One region of the Frigoribacterium sp. PhB107 genome, then DNA from elsewhere that is predicted to be linked to it. Evidence: predicted binding sites of a transcription regulator. Region 1 holds the regulator's gene; the other holds the start of a gene.
What was found. Region 1 encodes HspR, which represses chaperone genes until heat shock. Its sites were predicted from a motif close to AAGTTGAGTCNNNNNGACTCAACTT; they were not measured.

Region 1 (8,580 bases):
CGTGCGTCCTCCAGCGCGTGGACGAGCGGGTCGTCGAGCGGCGCGGCCGCCCACGTGATCGACGTCACGAGGTCGATCGCGAGCAGCAGCTCCCACAGCGCGAGGTACGCCTCGTCGGTCGCCGTCACGAGGTCGGCGACCTCGAGCACGGTCTCGGTCGGCTTCCCGGTCACGCGGTAGACGACGTACCCGTCGACCCGACCCGAGGAGGCGCGGTGCACGGCCCCCCGCAGGCTGCGGTCGGGCTTCTGGTCGTCGCCCGTCGCGAGCCCGAGCCGCCGGTCCCAGCTGCCGACGGGCCGGTCGATCGAGCCGGGCGTGCGGGCGTGGAACCGCGCGAAGACCTCGCGGGCGACGGGCTCGAGGCGGGCGGTCGGGACGAGCTCGACGGTGCCCGTCGTCGACGAGAGCAGTCGGACGGGGCGACGCCGGTCGATCGTCACGGTGCGCTCGCGGGTCGCAGTGCCGAAGCCGAACCGGCGGTAGATGCTCGCCTCGCTCGCGGTGAGCGCCGCGACGGCCAGGCCCGCATCGGCGGCGCGGGCGAGGTCGTCGGTCATCATGCGCCGCAGGATGCCTCGGCGGCGGTGGGTGGGCTGTACCGTCACGCCCGAGATGAGGTGCGCGGGCAGCAGCGTGCCCCCGCCGACGTGCAGGGTGCGCTCGAACGACTCGAACGTGGCGACGGGCCACTGCTCGTCGTCGAGGGTGCCGGGCCGCGGCTCGCGGGGCCAGGCGCCCGTCAGCACGCGGGCGTCGGCGACCGTGCGTCGGGCATCGCCGGCCGCGCCCTCCGGGGTGTCGATGCTCTCGTGGAACCCCAGGCGGCAGGCGGCGAACCAGGCGGCGGTGGCGTCGTCGTCGATCGCGGCGGGGAAGGTGCGGAGCTCGTAGGCGTCGTCGAAGGAGGTCACCCGACCAGGCTAGGGCGCGGGCCGCCCGCCGTGCAGTGCCGGGTCAGTCGATCGCGCGCTGCACCGTCTTGACCGGCAGCATCAGCACCAGGCCGGCGAGCAGCACGAGCGCGATGCCGATGATCCCGAACCGGGTGTCGCCCGTCAGCCCGACGAACAGCGTGAAGAGCCCCGGCGCCAGGAAGCTCACCGCGCGCCCGGTCGTCGCGTAGAGGCCGAAGATCTCGCCCTCGCGCCCGGGAGGCGTCACCCGCGCCAGGAACGACCGGCTGGCCGACTGGATCGGCCCGACGAACAGGGCGAGCGCGAGCCCGAACACCCAGAACAGGTTCGTGGCCGTGCCGATCGCGAGCACCGCGAACGCGGCGACGACGAGCCCCGCCAGCGCTCCGACGATGATCGTCTTGGCGCCGACCTTGTCGTCGAGCCAGCCGCCGACGAATGTGCCGATGCCGGCGACGAGGTTCGCGCCGACCGCGAAGTAGATCACCATGCTCGGCGTGAAGCCGAACACCTGGGCCGCGATGATCGCGCCGAACGTGAACACGGCCGCGAGCCCGTCGCGGAACACCGCGCTCGCCAGCAGGAACAGCAGCACCTGGCGGTTGGTGCGCCAGAGCTTCGCGATGGTCGAGCCGAGGAGGCGGTACGAGCCCACGATCCCGACCCGAGGCCGTCCCGGCGCGGCGGGCAGCTCGGGCACGCTGAGCAGCACCGGCACCGCGAAGACGGCGAACCACACGGCGGAGACGACGATCGACAGGCGGACGTCCCACGAGCCGCCGTCGGCGCCCGTCGCGACGCCGAACAAGCCGCCGCGCCCCTCGACGCCGAAGCTCTGCAGGAAGGCGACCAGGAGGAGCAGGAGCAGGACGATGCCCCCGACGTAGCCGAGTCCCCAGCCGAAGCCGGACACCTTGCCGATCGTCTTCGGCGTCGAGACCTGCACGAGCATCGCGTTGTAGTTGACGCTGGCGAACTCGAAGAAGAGGTTGCCGACGGCGAGCAGCGCGGCGCCGAAGACGAGGTAGCCCGGCGCCGGGGCCACGAACACCATCGCCAGCATGGCGAGGACGACGAGTCCGGTGTTGACGGCGAGCCAGAGCTTGCGACGGCCCGAACCGTCGCTGCGCTGCCCGAGCACCGGCGCGAGCAGCGCGATCAGCACGCCGGCGATCGTCAGCGCGGTCGAGATGACGGTGGCGCTCGCGGCCAGCGCCTCGGTCTCGCCCGCCGCCGCGACGATCTCCGGGTCGACGAAGGCGCCGCTCGCGAGGTAGGTGCTGAACACGAACGAGGTGACGACGGCGTTGAACGCGGCGGAGCCCCAGTCCCACAGCGCCCACGAGACGACCCGGCGGCGGGGGATCGGGGTGGCGTCGGCGAGCGTCTGCGCTGCGGTCATGGGGGTCAACCTAGTCGGCGCCGGTGTCGCGGAGGAGGCGCTGCCTCCCTCTGGGGGCACGGCGGGGGCACGGTGCCGGGCAGGCGCCGGTCCCGCCGACCCTCACCGCGCCTCCTTGAGTCGTTCTGGCTCAACTTTCAGGTTCAGAACTTGACTCGTCCGACGCCGCGAGTAAAGTTGATGCCAGCGGACTCAAGGTCCGCGGCAGTCTTCCCGGTCCGCCGGGCCCTCGCCCGGTCAGCCGGGCACCCCCAGACAGCACCGCACCAGAACGAAGGAGCGCCACCCATGGCACGTGCAGTAGGAATCGACCTCGGAACCACCAACTCGGTCGTCAGCGTCCTCGAGGGCGGCGAGCCCACCGTCATCGCGAACGCCGAGGGCCTCCGCACGACCCCCTCGGTCGTCGCCTTCACGAAGGACGGCGAGGTGCTGGTCGGCGAGACCGCCAAGCGCCAGGCCGTCACCAACGTCGACCGCACCATCGCGAGCGTCAAGCGCCACGTCGGCACCGACTGGAAGGTCGAGATCGACGACAAGAAGTACACCCCGCAAGAGATCAGCGCGCGCATCCTCGGCAAGCTGAAGCGCGACGCCGAGCAGTACCTCGGCGAGGATGTGACCGACGCCGTCGTCACCGTGCCCGCGTACTTCAACGACTCCGAGCGCCAGGCCACGAAGGAGGCCGGCGAGATCGCGGGCCTCAACGTGCTCCGCATCATCAACGAGCCCACCGCGGCGGCCCTCGCCTACGGCCTCGACAAGGGCAAGGAGGACGAGCTCATCCTCGTCTTCGACCTCGGCGGCGGCACGTTCGACGTGTCCCTCCTCGAGGTGGGCAAGGACGACGACTTCTCGACGATCCAGGTCCGCAGCACCTCGGGCGACAACCGCCTCGGCGGCGACGACTGGGACAACCGCATCGTCGAGCACCTCATCAAGAAGTTCAAGGACGCCCACGGCGTCGACCTGTCGACCGACAAGATCGCGAAGCAGCGCCTGAAGGAGGCGGCCGAGCAGGCCAAGAAGGAGCTCTCGTCGAGCACCTCCACCTCCATCCAGCTGCCCTACCTGACGCTCACCGCCGACGGCCCGCTCAACCTCGACGAGACCATCTCGCGCTCGCAGTTCGAGCAGTGGACCAGCGACCTGCTCGACCGCACCAAGAAGCCCTTCAATGACGTGATCAAGGAGGCGGGCGTCAAGGTCTCCGACATCGCGCACGTCGTGCTCGTCGGCGGCTCCACCCGCATGCCCGCCGTCACCGAGGTCGTCAAGTCGCTGACCGGCGGCCAGGAGCCCAACAAGGGCGTCAACCCGGACGAGGTCGTCGCCGTCGGCGCCGCGCTGCAGGCCGGCGTGCTGAAGGGCGAGCGCAAGGACGTCCTGCTCATCGACGTCACCCCCCTGAGCCTCGGCATCGAGACCAAGGGCGGCGCGATGACCAAGCTCATCGAGCGCAACACGGCCATCCCGACCAAGCGCAGCGAGACCTTCACGACGGCCGACGACAACCAGCCGTCCGTCGCCATCCAGGTCTTCCAGGGCGAGCGCGAGTTCACCCGCGACAACAAGAACCTCGGCACCTTCGAGCTGACCGGCATCGCGCCGGCCCCCCGTGGCGTCCCGCAGGTCGAGGTCACCTTCGACATCGACGCCAACGGCATCGTGCACGTGTCCGCGAAGGACAAGGGCACCGGCAAGGAGCAGTCGATGGTCATCTCGGGCGGCTCGTCGCTCTCGAAGGACGACATCGAGCGCATGGTCCGCGAGGCGGAGGAGAACGCTGCAGAGGACAAGGCGCGTCGCGAGGCCAACGAGACCCGCAACAACGCCGAGCAGCTCGTCTACTCGATCGAGAAGCTGATCAAGGAGAACGACGACAAGCTGCCCGACGACGTCAAGTCCGAGGTCCAGGCCGACGTCGACGCGCTCAAGACCGCGCTCGCCGGCGACGACGACTCCGCGATCAAGCCCGCCTTCGACAAGCTCAACGAGAGCCAGTCGAAGCTCGGCCAGGCCATCTACTCGCAGAGCCAGGGCGAGGAGGCCGGCGCCGCGGGCGCGGCCGGTGCCGACGGTGCTTCCGCCGACGGCCAGGCCCAGGGCGACGACGAGGACATCGTCGACGCCGAGGTCGTGGACGACGACGACAACGACAAGAAGTAGGACGGTCTCCCCATGGCAGACGAGAACGGCAACACGCCTGACGAGCCGGTGGTGAACGACAAGCGCCGCATCGACCCCGAGACGGGCGAGGTGCGTCCCGAGCCGGCCGCCCCCTCCGAGGACGGCGGCACCGCCGCGGTCACCGACCCCGACGAGCTGATCGAGGCCGAGGCCCCCGACGTCGAGGTGCCCGCGGGCGCCGAGGCGCCGGAGGGCGCGGCCGAGGCGGCCGCCGAGATGGCGGCCGAGGGCGAGGCCGAGGGCGCAGAGCCTCTCAGCGCCGACGACGAGGCCATCCTCGACGCGGCCAGCCGCGACCTCGTCGCGGACATGCGCCAGGACATGCTCCGGGCGCAGGCTGAGCTGGTGAACTTCCGGAGGCGCGTCGAGCGCGACCGCGAGGCGAACCGCGAGGCCGTGGTCGCCGAGGTCGTGCGCTCGCTCCTCCCCGCGCTCGACGACCTGGCCCGTGCCGAGAAGCACGGCGACCTGGCCGAGGGCCCGATGGTCATCGTGGCGCAGAAGATCCGCGGCGGGCTCGACAAGTTCGGGCTCGTGCAGGTCGGCGAGAAGGGCGAGGTCTTCGACCCCACCATGCACGACGCCCTGGTCCAGCTGCCGAGCGCCGACGTCACGGTGAACACCGTGGCCGACGTGATCGAGCCGGGCTACAAGATCGGCGACCGGGTCATCCGGGCCGCGAAGGTCGCGGTGCACACGCCGCAGTAGCGGCATCCGCGACGCGAGTCGCGACGGGCGGTGGGCTCCTCGAGAAGGGGCCCGCCGCCTCCCCCATTCCCCGGCGGTCGCTCCCGAGCGACGGCACAGAGACAAGAGAGGAGGTGCCGGATGGCCAGCCAGGACTGGTTCGACAAGGACTTCTACGCCGTTCTCGGTGTCTCCAAGGACGTCACGGCGGCAGAGCTCAAGAAGGTCTACCGCAAGCTCGCCCGCAAGTACCACCCCGACTCCAACCCCGGCGACGCGGCCGCGGAGGCGAAGTTCAAGGAGGTGAGCGAGGCCAACTCGGTGCTCTCCGACCCCGAGCAGCGCCGCGAGTACGACCAGATCCGGGCCATGGGCTCGGGCGCGCGCTTCACCGCAGGCAGCGGTGGCCCCGGCGGCGGCGGGGGCGGCTTCGAGGACGTCTTCGGCGGCATGTTCGGCGGCGGGCAGCCCGGCGGCGCTCGCCCGCAGTACCGCCAGCAGGGCGGCGGCGGCTTCGACGACATCTTCGGCGGCATGTTCGGCGGCGGCGGCTTCGGCCAGACGAGCGGCGGCTTCCGCGGCTACGGCGGTCCGCAGAAGGGCCGCGACATGACGGCCACGACGACGCTCGACTTCCAGACGGCCGTCGTCGGCGAGACGATCTCGCTGCAGGGCGCGAACGGCCGTCCGATGAAGGTCCGCATCCCGGCGGGCGTGCACGACGGCCAGAAGATCCGGCTGCGCGGCAAGGGCGAGCCCAGCCCCGACGGCGGCGAGGGCGGCGACATGGTCCTCACCATCGCCGTGCGCAAACACCCGGTGTTCGAGCTCGACGGCCAGAACCTGCGGCTCGACGTGCCGGTGACGTTCGCCGAGGCCGCGCTCGGCGCGACCATCGAGGTCCCGACGCTGGGCGGCGACCCCGTGCGGCTGCGGGTCGCGCCCGGCACCCCGTCCGGCCGCGTGCTGCGCGTCAAGGGACGCGGCGTCGTCACCAAGTCGGGCACCGGTGACCTGCTCGCCACCGTCCAGGTGGCCGTGCCGTCGCACCTCAGCGACAAGGCGAAGGAGGCGGTCGAGGCGCTGGCCGCGGCCCTCCCGGCCGAGAACCCCCGCGACGACCTCATCGTCAGGGCCCGCGCGCAGGCGTGACGACCATGGACGAGAACTCGCCGCTCTTCGCCATCGCGACCGCCGCCGAGCTCGCGGGCATGCACGCCCAGACGCTGCGGCAGTACGACCGGCTCGGCCTCGTCGTCCCGCAGCGGACGGCGGGCAAGTCGCGTCGCTACTCGATGCGCGACGTCGTCCAGCTGCGCGAGATCGGCCGGCTGGGCGGCGAGGGAGTGTCACTCGAGGGCATCAAGCGGATCCTCGAGCTCGAGAACCAGGTCACGTCGCTGCAGTCGCGCGTGCGCGAGCTGGAGCGGGCCCTGGCCGACGAGCTGGTCAACCGGCCCGGCGCGCGGGTCTTCGCGGCCGGCGAGAGCGGCGTCGTGCCGCTGCGGCAGGGCATGCGCCCCCGGCGGCAGACGGCCGTGGTGGTCTGGCGACCCGAGCGCTGACGCGGGTCCGACGGCCGCCGCTCGCTGCGGGCCCGCCGTCGTCGTGGACGGTGCACCCCGGAGTGGACGATGCACCCCGTCGTTCGGGGGTGCACCGTCCACTCCGGGGTGTCTCGCCCCGCGTGCCCGGTAGCCTCGTGGCGTGATCGACTTCGACCAGCTCCGCCGGTGGCCCGACGTCGAGGCCCCCGACCTGGTCGCGCACGACGCGACCGACCGCCTCCTGCTCGACGAGGCCGCGTCGCGGCTGTCCGCAGGGTCCGAGGTCGTCGTGGTCGGCGACCGGTACGGAGCCCTGACCCTGGGCGCGGTCGCAGGAGGCGCCTCCTCGGTCCGCGTGCACCAGGACTCGCTCTCGGGCGAGCGCGCCCTCGCGGCCAACGCGGCCAGGCTCGCCTTGCCGCTCGACTCCGTCGTGCAGCACGACCTCGACCCCGCGCTCGTCGTCGGGGCGCGGTTCGTGCTCGTGCAGCTGCCCCGCTCGCTCGACGCGCTCGACGAGGTCGCGGCCCTCGTGGCGGCCCACGCCGCCCCGGACGTGGTCGTGCTCGCGGGGGGCCGCCTCAAGCACATGACCCGCGCCATGAACGAGGTGCTCGGCCGCCACTTCGGCCAGGTGTCCGCGGGGCTGGCCCGGCAGAAGTCGAGGCTGTTGACGGCCTCGGTGCCGCGTCCGGGCGGCTCGGCGCCGTGGCCGCGGTCGCAGCGGCACGCCGACCTCGGCCTGACCGTGGTCGCCCACGGCGCCGCGTTCGCCGGGACGGGGGTCGACATCGGCACCCGGCAGCTGCTCGCCCTCGTCGACCGGATGCCCGAGGCCGCGTCGGTCGTCGACCTGGGCTGCGGCACCGGGCTGCTCGCGGCGGCCTACGCGCGCCGGGCACCGGGAGCGCGGGTCGTCGCGACCGACCAGTCGGCCGCGGCGGTCGCCTCCGCCCGGGCGACGATCGCCGCCGCCGGCCTGGCCGACCAGGTGGAGGTGCGGCGCGCGGACGCGGGCGACTCGCTGCCCGAGGGCGGCGACGACCTGGTGCTGCTCAACCCGCCGTTCCACGTCGGCGCAGCGGTGCACACCGCCATCGCGCAGAAGCTGTTCGACGCCGCGGCGCGGCTGCTCCACCCCGGGGGCGAGCTCTGGACGGTCTACAACTCGTCGCTGTCGTACCGCGGCGCCCTCGAGCGCACGGTGGGGACGACGCGGCAGGTCTCGCGGTCGCCGAAGTTCACGGTGACCGCGAGCACGCGGCGCTGACGACCTGACGATCGACGGCCTGGCGGCGGGACGGCCTGGGGCGGCTCAGGCCGTCCTGCCGCGTCAGGCGGGCTCGTCGAGGCGCAGCGATGCGTCGAGGTAGGCGAGGAGCGCCAGGGCGTAGGCCGTCTCGGCGTCGTCCGCCACGTGGTGCTCGTGCTCGTCTGCCGTCGACCGCGGGCGGAGCAGCACCGTCCAGCCGAGGTGCTCGTCGTCCTCGGTCTCGTGGGTCAGCGAGACGAACGCCGGGCCGAGCAGCGTCCGCAGCTGGTCCTCGCGCGGCAGCCAGAGCGCCGCGTCGGCCGAGACCGAGTCGAGCGCCCACTCGGTCGTGCCGTTGAAGCCGAGCTCGGTGCCGGTCGGGTAGTGGTGCGCCTCGATGGTCATGTCGCTCAGCGTGAAGACGTCGGGCGCCTCGTCGGCGTCGGCGAGGTGCTCGACGACGAAGCGGTCCCCGGACGCGGGGCGCCAGCGGAGCCCGGCGGAGCGGAGGCGGCGGGCGAGGTCGACGGTGATCATCGGCTCATCCTGCCTCAGCGGGCTGTGACGGTGTTGCCCGTGCCGTCG
Region 2 (8,580 bases), 120 kb from region 1:
CGTCCGATGCGTCGGCCGAGCAGTCCGACGCCGGCCAGCAGGCGCTCAGCTGCATCGCGGACGCGGGCGAGACCGCGCGCTAGCAGGCGGCCACCCGACCTGCCGCACCTCTTACCGTGCACTGCACCCCGATCTCAGGGGTGCGCTGCACCGTAGGGGGTGTGGTGTGCGAGGGGCGAGCGCAGGAGGCGCGGGCCGGCCCTCGCAGGCCGGCCCGCGCCTCCTGGGTTGCACGTCGCGCACCCGCGGCGCAAGCCCCTCGCGCAGAACGGCCCTCGCGCTCCGAGCAGGACGACGATCGACGGCGCACCGCCGTGACCGAGCGGGTGCACCGCTGACAGCCGGAGGACATCGATGTCGAGACCTGCCCCCACCGATGCCGCACCCGCCGCTCCCGACGGAGAACCGGGGACGGGCACCGCGCTGAAGCGTGCCATCACCGGCCCGCTGCTCTACCTCTTCATCCTCGGCGACGTGCTCGGGGCGGGCATCTACGCGCTGATGGGCACGCTGTCCGCGGAGGTGGGGGGTGCGCTCTGGGCTCCCCTGCTGCTGGCGCTGCTGCTCGCGCTGCTGACCGCCGGCTCGTACGCCGAGTTGGTGACGAAGTACCCCAAGGCCGGCGGAGCCGCCATCTTCGCCGAGCGGGCGTACAAGGCGCCGCTCGTGTCGTTCCTCGTCGGCTTCAGCATGCTGGCCGCGGGCGTCACCAGCGCGGCCGGCCTCTCGCTCGCCTTCGCGGGCGACTACCTCGGCACCTTCGTCGACCTGCCGGCGGTGCCCACGGCGATCGCGTTCCTCGCGCTCGTCGCCTGCCTCAACGCCCGGGGCATCAGCGAGTCGCTCAAGGGCAACGTCGTCATGACCGTGATCGAAGTGAGCGGCCTCGTCGTCGTGATCGCCGTGGTGGCGATCATGCTCGGCGGCGGCCGCGGCGACGTCGGCCGCGTCGGCGAGTTCCCCGTCGACGCGAACCCGGCGATCGCGACCCTCGGCGCCGCGATCATCGCCTACTACTCGTTCGTCGGGTTCGAGACGAGCGCCAACGTCGCCGAGGAGGTGCGCGACCCCAGCCGCGTCTACCCCCGCGCCCTGTTCGCCTCGCTCGCCACCGCGGGCGTGGTCTACGTGCTCGTCGGGCTCGCCAGCTCGATCGCCCTGCCCGCCGAGGAGCTCAGCGACTCGACCGGCCCCCTGCTCGCCGTCGTCTCGGCGTCCGGCGTCGGCGTGCCCGAGTGGATCTTCAGCCTGATCGCGCTCGTGGCCGTCGCCAACGGCGCGCTGCTCACGATGATCATGGCGAGCCGCGTCACCTACGGCATGGCCGACCAGGGGCTGCTGCCCCGCCCGCTCGCGGCCGTCCTGCCGCGTCGCCGCACCCCGTGGGCCGCCATCCTCGTCACGACCGCCGTGGCGATGGTCCTGACCACGGTCGGCGACATCAGCGTGCTGGCCGAGACGGTCGTGCTGCTGCTGCTCTTCGTCTTCATCAGCACGAACGTCGCCGTGCTCGTGCTGCGCCGCGACCGGGTGGAGCACTCGCACTTCAGGGTCTGGACCGCCGTGCCCGTGCTGGGCACCGCCTCCTGCGTGCTGCTGCTCACCCAGCAGAGCGCCCAGGTGTGGCTCTTCGGGGCGGTCCTGCTCGCCGTCGGCACGGTGCTGTTCTTCGTCGCCCGTGCCGGGTCGCGTCGCGGCTCGCGTGCCGACGCCGACGCCGACGCTGCGGAGTAGACGGAGACCACCGCCGGCCGGCCAGCCGCCTCGACCACCCACCGCCACCGCCGCCACCACCACCCAGGGCACCGGAGCCCCGACCAGAGGAGCAGCCATGCGAGAACTGAAGATCGTCGAGGCGCTGAGCGCCGTCGAGAACGCCGCACAGCTCGACCCCGTCATCGACGCGGTGGCCGGTGTCGTGGACGCCGTCGTCCAGCCCCGCGCCCTCAAGGACCTGCTGCACGGCGTCCCTGCAGGGCACCCCCTGCACCCGGTGCTGGTGCTCGTGCCGACCGGCGCGTGGATCAGCTCGGCGGTGCTCGACTTCATGCCCGGCCAAGAGCGGGCGTCGCGGGCCCTCGTCGGCGTCGGCGTGCTGGCCGTCGCGCCCGCCGCCCTCGCGGGCTTCGTCGACTGGGCCGCGTCGCACGAGCAGCAGAAGCGCACCGGCCTCGTGCACTCGGTCGCGAACCTCGTGGCGACGGGCCTCTACGGCGCCTCGTACCTCCAGCGGGTCCGGGGGAAGCAGGCGAGCGCCAAGCTGCTCGGCCTCGCGGGCCTCGGCGCAGTCGGCCTCGGCGGCTTCATCGGCGGACACCTCGCCTACCGCCAGGCCGTCGGCGCGAACCACGCGGAGGACGTGCCGCACCTCGTCAGCCCCGGCTGGCACGCCGTCACCCGGCTCGACGCCCTGCCCGAGGGCGAGCTCACCGGGCTCGAGCTCGACGGCCAGCCGCTCGTCGCCCTGCGGCGCGGCGACGAGGTCGAGGTGCTCTCGAGCGTCTGCAGCCACCTCTCGGGACCGCTCTCGCAGGGCGAGGTCGTGCTCGACGCGGGCCGCCCCGGCGAGGCCTGCGTGTCGTGCCCGTGGCACGACAGCGTCTTCTCGATGCGCACCGGCCAGGTCGTGCACGGTCCGGCCACGTCCCCGCAGCCCGTCTTCGAGACGCGCGTCGTCGACGGCGCCGTCGAGGTGCGGCTGCCGAACGCCGGCTGACCCGAGGAGGCGCCGCACCCGCTCCTGGGGCACCCGCAGGAGGCGCCGGCTCGGCCCACTAGGGCACCCGCAGGAGGCGCGTCAAGGGTCGGACGCGACCCCCGGCCGCTGATTCGGTGGAGCCATGAGACGACTGCACTACGCGGGCGGCTACATGCTGCTCGGCGACACCACCTGCAAGGCCGTGCTGCGGTACGCACGAGCGCTCGCCCGGTCCGGCACCTCCGACGTCGTGTCCGTCCCGGTCGTGACCGAGGGCGGCAGCCGCGCCTACGCCCACCTGCTGATCGGCCCGGCCAGCCAGATCTTCTCGACCCCCGTCGAGAACGGCACGGAGGAGCGAGAGGACGACGAGGTCATCCGCGAGCTCGAGGAGGCGACCCTGCGGCTCCAGCCCGGCCGCCCCTCCTGGCCGGAGGAGATGGCCGACATCCCCGACCTGGACTTCGACGGCTACGACTTCGACGCCGCCCACGACTCGGGCGCGGACGACGAGGACGAGCCGCAGCTGAGCGCCCACACGCACGGGTCGGAGGGGGCCTCGTAGGCTGCCCGTGCGCAGGTTGAGTCGCTTCCGCTCAACTTCGTACCGAGACGGGAATGCGACGGGGCCTCCTGCGTTGACTTGAGTCGTACGCACTCAAGTTCACCCAGGAGGTCCCGTGCCTGCACAGTTCGGCTCCGGCAGCAGCGACTCGTTCGACGAGTTCCTCGCCCGCCTCATGAACGGCGCCCGGTCGTCACAGCCCGGCCGTCCGGTCGACATCTCGCGGCTGCTCAGCAGCAGCGCCCACGGCGTCGTCACCCGCGCCGGCGAGTTCGCCACCAGCCACGGGCACGCCGAGGTCGACTCGCTGCACGTGCTCAGGGTGCTGCTCGACGAGTCGCCCGCCGCGGACGTGGTCCGCCACTCCGGCGCCGACCGCGACGCGCTGCTGCGCGCCGTCGACAGCCGCCTCCCCGGCCCCTCGTCGGACACCCCGAGCACCGCGTCGCTGACCCCGGCGGCCCAGCGCGTCCTGCTGCAGGCGGCGCAGGCCGCCCGAGCCTTCGGCTCGACCTACGTCGATCCCGAGCACCTCTTCTTCTCGCTCGTCGTCGACCAGCAGTCCGCCGCCGGCCAGCTCCTCGCCGCCGCGGGCGTCACCCCGCAGGCGCTCCAGGCGTTCGTGCGCGACGGGTCGCCGACCGGCGACGCCGCTGGCACGAGCGGCGCGAGCCACGCGGGCGGCACCCAGGCGAGCGCGCAGGCGACAGGCGAGGCAGGCGCGACCGGCGCCTCCTCGACGCCGACCCTCGACCAGTACGGCAGCGACCTCACGGCCCGCGCCCGCCGGGGCGAGATCGACCCCGTCATCGGCCGCGCGGACGAGATCGAGCAGGCCGTCGAGATCCTGCTGCGCCGCACGAAGAACAACCCCGTGCTGATCGGCGAGCCCGGCGTCGGCAAGACCGCGATCGTCGAGGGACTCGCCCAGCGCATCGTCGACGGCGACGTCCCCGAGCTGCTGCAGGGCAAGCGCGTCGTCGCCCTCGACCTGCCCGGCATGCTCAGCGGCACCCGCTACCGCGGCGACTTCGAGGAGCGCCTGACCACGGTCGTCGACGAGATCGCCGCGCACCGCGACGAGCTGATCGTGTTCCTCGACGAGATCCACACGGTCGTCGGGGCAGGAGGCGGCGGGGGCAGCGGCGACGGTGCGATGGGCGCGGGCGACATCCTCAAGCCCCGCCTCGCCCGGGGCGACCTGCACCTCGTGGGGGCGACCACGCTCAAGGAGTACCGCACCATCGAGAAGGACGCCGCCCTCGAGCGCCGCTTCCAGCCCGTGCAGGTGCCCGAGCCGGGCATCGACGACGCGGTCGCGATCCTCACCGGGCTGGCCCCGCGCTACGAAGCGCACCACGGCGTCACCTACAGCCCGGAGTCGCTGCGCGCGGCCGTCGAGCTGTCGGCACGCTACGTCAGCGACCGGTTCCTGCCCGACAAGGCGATCGACCTGATCGACCAGGCCGGCGCCCGTCGCCGGCTCCGTCTCGGCGGTGTCGCTCGCGTCGACGTCGCGGCGCTCCGGGCACAGCTCGCCGAGCTCGAGTCGTCCAAGCGCGCCGCGGTCGCCGCGGAGCGCTACGAGGAGGCCTCGCAGGTCCGCGACGAGCTCGAGGCCGTGCAGGCGCGCCTCGACGCCGCAGTCGGCGACCCCGACGTCGAGACCTCCCCGGAGGGGCCCGGCACCGAGATCACCGAGGCGGACGTCGCCGAGATGGTCTCCCGCGCCACCGGCATCCCCGCGTCGCGGCTCACCGAGGGCGACCGGGCGCGGCTCGCCCTGCTCGAGCAGGAGCTGCACGCGCGGGTCGTGGGCCAGGACGACGCGGTGACCTCGGTCGCCCGCGCCGTCCGCCGAAGCCGCACCGGCCTCGGCGACCCGCACCGCCCGACCGGGTCGTTCCTGTTCCTCGGGCCGACCGGCGTGGGCAAGACGGAGCTCGCCAAGGCGCTGGCGGAGTCCGTGTTCGGCGACGAGCAGGCCATGATCCGCTTCGACATGAGCGAGTTCGGCGAGCGGCACACCGTGAGCCGCCTGGTCGGGAGCCCTCCCGGGTACGTCGGCTACGACGAGGCCGGCCAGCTGACCGAGCGCGTCCGTCGGCACCCGTGGTCGGTGATCCTCTTCGACGAGATCGAGAAGGCGCACCCCGACGTCTTCACCCTGCTGCTGCAGGTGCTCGACGACGGGCGGCTCACCGACGGCCAGGGCCGGACCGTCGACTTCCGCAACACGGTCGTCGTGATGACGTCGAACCTCGGGTCGGAGTTCCTGGCGTCGCGCGGCGGCGCGCTCGGCTTCACGCCGGCCGGGCCGGTCGGGTCGGACGCCGCGGCCGGGAACGGCTTCGGGTCGGAGAAGGCGCTGCGCGACCGCGTCATGGGCAAGCTCCGCGAGGCGATGCGACCGGAGTTCCTCAACCGGATCGACGAGATCGTGCTGTTCCGCAAGCTCGACAGGGAGCAGCTGCGCGAGATCGTCGGGCTGCTGCTCGGCGCGACCGCCGGCCGGCTGGCTGCGCAGGGCGTCGTGCTCGACGTCGACGCGGCGGCGACGGACTGGATCGTCGACCGCGGCCACGAGCCCGAGTTCGGCGCGAGGCCGTTGCGGCGCACGATCCAGCGGGAGGTCGACGACCGCATCGCCGACCTGATGGTGACGGGCGCGGTCGCCGCAGGCGGACGCGTCGTGGTCCGCGTCGGCGACGACGGCGAGCTCGTCGCCCGGACGGACGAGCCGGCGGCGGCCGCAGCGCTCTAGGCGCTCGCGACTCGAGGAGGCGCGGTGTCGGCACGGCCGGCACCGCGCCTCCTGCGGAACAGGTCACGGATCGCGGGGCGGGCGTATCGTCGCCCCCATGAGCGACCACGACGACACCACACCGGACACCGCCCCCGACGGATCGACGAACGTCACCGACGAGCAGGCCGAGCACACCGAGCAGCTCGCCGACGGCTCGAAGGACGGCCTCGTCGACGACGACAAGGACTCGGACGCCGACAAGGCCTGAGCCCGCTCCCCGCGAGCCCCACGAGAGGCCCCGGTCCGACGTCCCGCAGCTGCGGGCGACGGGTCGGGGCCTCTCGTCACGCGCCGGCCGTCCCGGCGCCGCCCGACGCGTCCCGCGCGCCCGGCGGCTCGTCCCACCCCGTCTGCGGCGTCGTCGCGTCCTCGCGGAACACGTACTGCGAGATGCGCTTCCGCTCGTCGCTGACCCAGTCGATCGCCGGCCGCACGCGTTCCCGGGGGACGTGGCCGATCCGGTACACGGCCATCAGCTCGAGGTCGTCGGGCACCCGCAGCAGCTCGGAGACCTGCGCCCAGCGAGCGGGCGACTCCATCGGGAACGAGATGAACTGGATGCCGAGCCCGAGCGGCACGGTCGCCAGCCAGATGTTCTCGACCGCGGCCGCCATGCTGAACGTCGAGTAGAACGACGTCAGCGAGTCGGGCCGGTACGACGACCGGTCGAGCATCACGCCGAGCAGCAGCGGCGACCCGGCGACCAGGGCCCGGTTCTCCGCACCGAGCGTCTGCGGGACCCGCAGTGCGTTCATCAGCAGCTGGCCCCTCCTCGTGAAGACCTGCCCCGTGAACGGTCGCAGGGGCGCCGGCAGCTTGTCGAACAGCATCCCGTCCCGGTGCCGCGCCATCTCGGCCGCGCTGAAGCGGAAGAACGGCTTGTAGCGCTCGAAGAACGAGCCCGACGACATCGACTCGGTCATGCTCTCGCCGCTGATCCTGGCGATCTCGTCGATGGTCTCGCGCGCCTCGACCAGCACGAAGCGCCACGGTTGACTGTTCAGCTGGCTGGGCGCGCGGCCGGCGAGCTCCATCAGGAGGCGCTGGTCGGCGGCGCTCACGGGCTCGTCCGTGAAGTGGCCGTTGGTGGTGCGGCGGCGGCGGACGACCTCCGTGAAGTCCATCAGCGCACCCCACGGCTGAGCAGCCACGCGGCGACGTAGGCGGGCGCCGCGGCGAGCGCCGTCCGGGCGTGCGGCCCCGTGCGCGCCGAGATGCGCGTCAGCCGGGCGAACGGCGCCGCGACCGACAGCAGCGCCAGGGCGGCGGCGCGCTGCCGGGCAGCCGTCAGGGCGACGACCGCCGCGGACGAGGAGGCGGCGGTCAGCACGAACAGGACGTGGTGCACCCAGCGGGCCCGGTCGGTGCGCAGCACCCCGCGCCGCACGCCGAGGCCCACGCCGCAGGTCAGGAGGTAGGCGGACGCGGCGACGGCCAGGGCGGGCACGCCGGAGGGCGTCGGCGGTGAGGCGACGGACATGGCTGCCATCGAAGCAGCGGCGCCGGGGGCGTCCCCGTGCGGTCGGGGGACATCCCGGACCGGCAGGCATGAGACCGGGCGCACCGGGTAGGGGACGGCAGCACCGTCCGCACCTCCGTCCCCCACCGAAGGAGCCCCCGTGGCGAAGTCCCTCTCGCTCATGATCGCCGTCGTCGTCGGCGGACACGGCCTGATCGGCCTCTTCATCGAAGGCGAGCACATGCTCGGCATCTTCACCGTCGACATCGTGCTCGACGTGATCTACCTCGGCACGGCGCTGCTGCTCGTCGCGGTCGCCGTGCTCGACCTCTCGGCCCTGACGATCAGGATCATCGTGGGCTTCGTCGCCGTCTCGTACTTGGCGCTGCTGCTCGCGGGCCTCGCCGACCGGCAGCTCGCGGGCGCGGCGCCGACGGGACTGACGCTGATGGACGACGTGCTCTTCGCCGGCCTCGCCGCCGCCTGCGCGGTGACCGCCCTGCAGCCCCGGCCGGAGCTGCCGCTCTGGGCCGACGACGCGTCCCACGGGCACCCCCTGTCGAAGCTCTAGACCAGCCCGCGGGCGTGCCGCAGGCTGGCCGGCCCGGCTCGCGAACCTGGGAATCCGTCCCCCGACGCCGTGGAGGCCGCGCGAAAGTAGCAGCACTGCCCGGCCCGGTCCAGGGGGGTGCCGAGGTCCCCGCCCGGTGGCAGCGTCGCCCTCGTCGACGACGGCGGCCAAGCAACGAGCCGCTCCGCCTCAGCTGGGACGAGGACGACGTGAGCACCATCACGACCGCAGGACGCAGCACCACCACCGACAGCCCGACGACCACGACCGGCACGAGCACCGCGCCCGGCGCCGGCCCTGCCGCCTCGCCGCGCAGGCCCACCTCGAGCGCCCACCGCGCCTCCTCGGCACGGTCCCCTCGGGAGGAGGGACGTCGCCTCGAGACGCTCGCCGCCTACCGTCGCGCGGGCCGCGCGTCGCCGCACGAGGTCGGACCCGCCCGCCGCCGTCTGGTCGCCCAGGTCGTCGAGCAGCACCTCGA

Region 2: the regulator HspR is predicted to act here: its motif matches at 3,339-3,363, upstream of EDF18_RS13910 (ATP-dependent Clp protease ATP-binding subunit).

The regions. Positions count from the first base shown of each region.
Region 1 covers NZ_RJKU01000003.1:197,848-206,427, forward strand. Annotated here, with positions in the region: gene EDF18_RS14475 (GNAT family N-acetyltransferase) at 1-914, opposite strand, end outside; gene EDF18_RS14480 (MFS transporter) at 958-2,319, opposite strand; gene dnaK (molecular chaperone DnaK) at 2,608-4,488, shown strand; gene EDF18_RS14490 (nucleotide exchange factor GrpE) at 4,501-5,217, shown strand; gene EDF18_RS14495 (DnaJ C-terminal domain-containing protein) at 5,338-6,348, shown strand; gene EDF18_RS14500 (heat shock protein transcriptional repressor HspR) at 6,354-6,761, shown strand; gene EDF18_RS14505 (class I SAM-dependent methyltransferase) at 6,904-8,013, shown strand; gene EDF18_RS14510 (pilus assembly protein CpaE) at 8,077-8,532, opposite strand; gene EDF18_RS14515 (DUF3060 domain-containing protein) at 8,547-8,580, opposite strand, start outside.
Region 2 covers NZ_RJKU01000003.1:76,375-84,954, reverse strand. Annotated here, with positions in the region: gene EDF18_RS13930 (hypothetical protein) at 1-83, shown strand, start outside; gene EDF18_RS13925 (APC family permease) at 355-1,734, shown strand; gene EDF18_RS13920 (Rieske (2Fe-2S) protein) at 1,832-2,716, shown strand; gene EDF18_RS13915 (hypothetical protein) at 2,841-3,263, shown strand; gene EDF18_RS13910 (ATP-dependent Clp protease ATP-binding subunit) at 3,379-6,027, shown strand; gene EDF18_RS16390 (hypothetical protein) at 6,125-6,277, shown strand; gene EDF18_RS13905 (nitroreductase family protein) at 6,354-7,193, opposite strand; gene EDF18_RS13900 (hypothetical protein) at 7,193-7,549, opposite strand; gene EDF18_RS13895 (hypothetical protein) at 7,689-8,099, shown strand; gene EDF18_RS13890 (sigma-70 family RNA polymerase sigma factor) at 8,309-8,580, shown strand, end outside.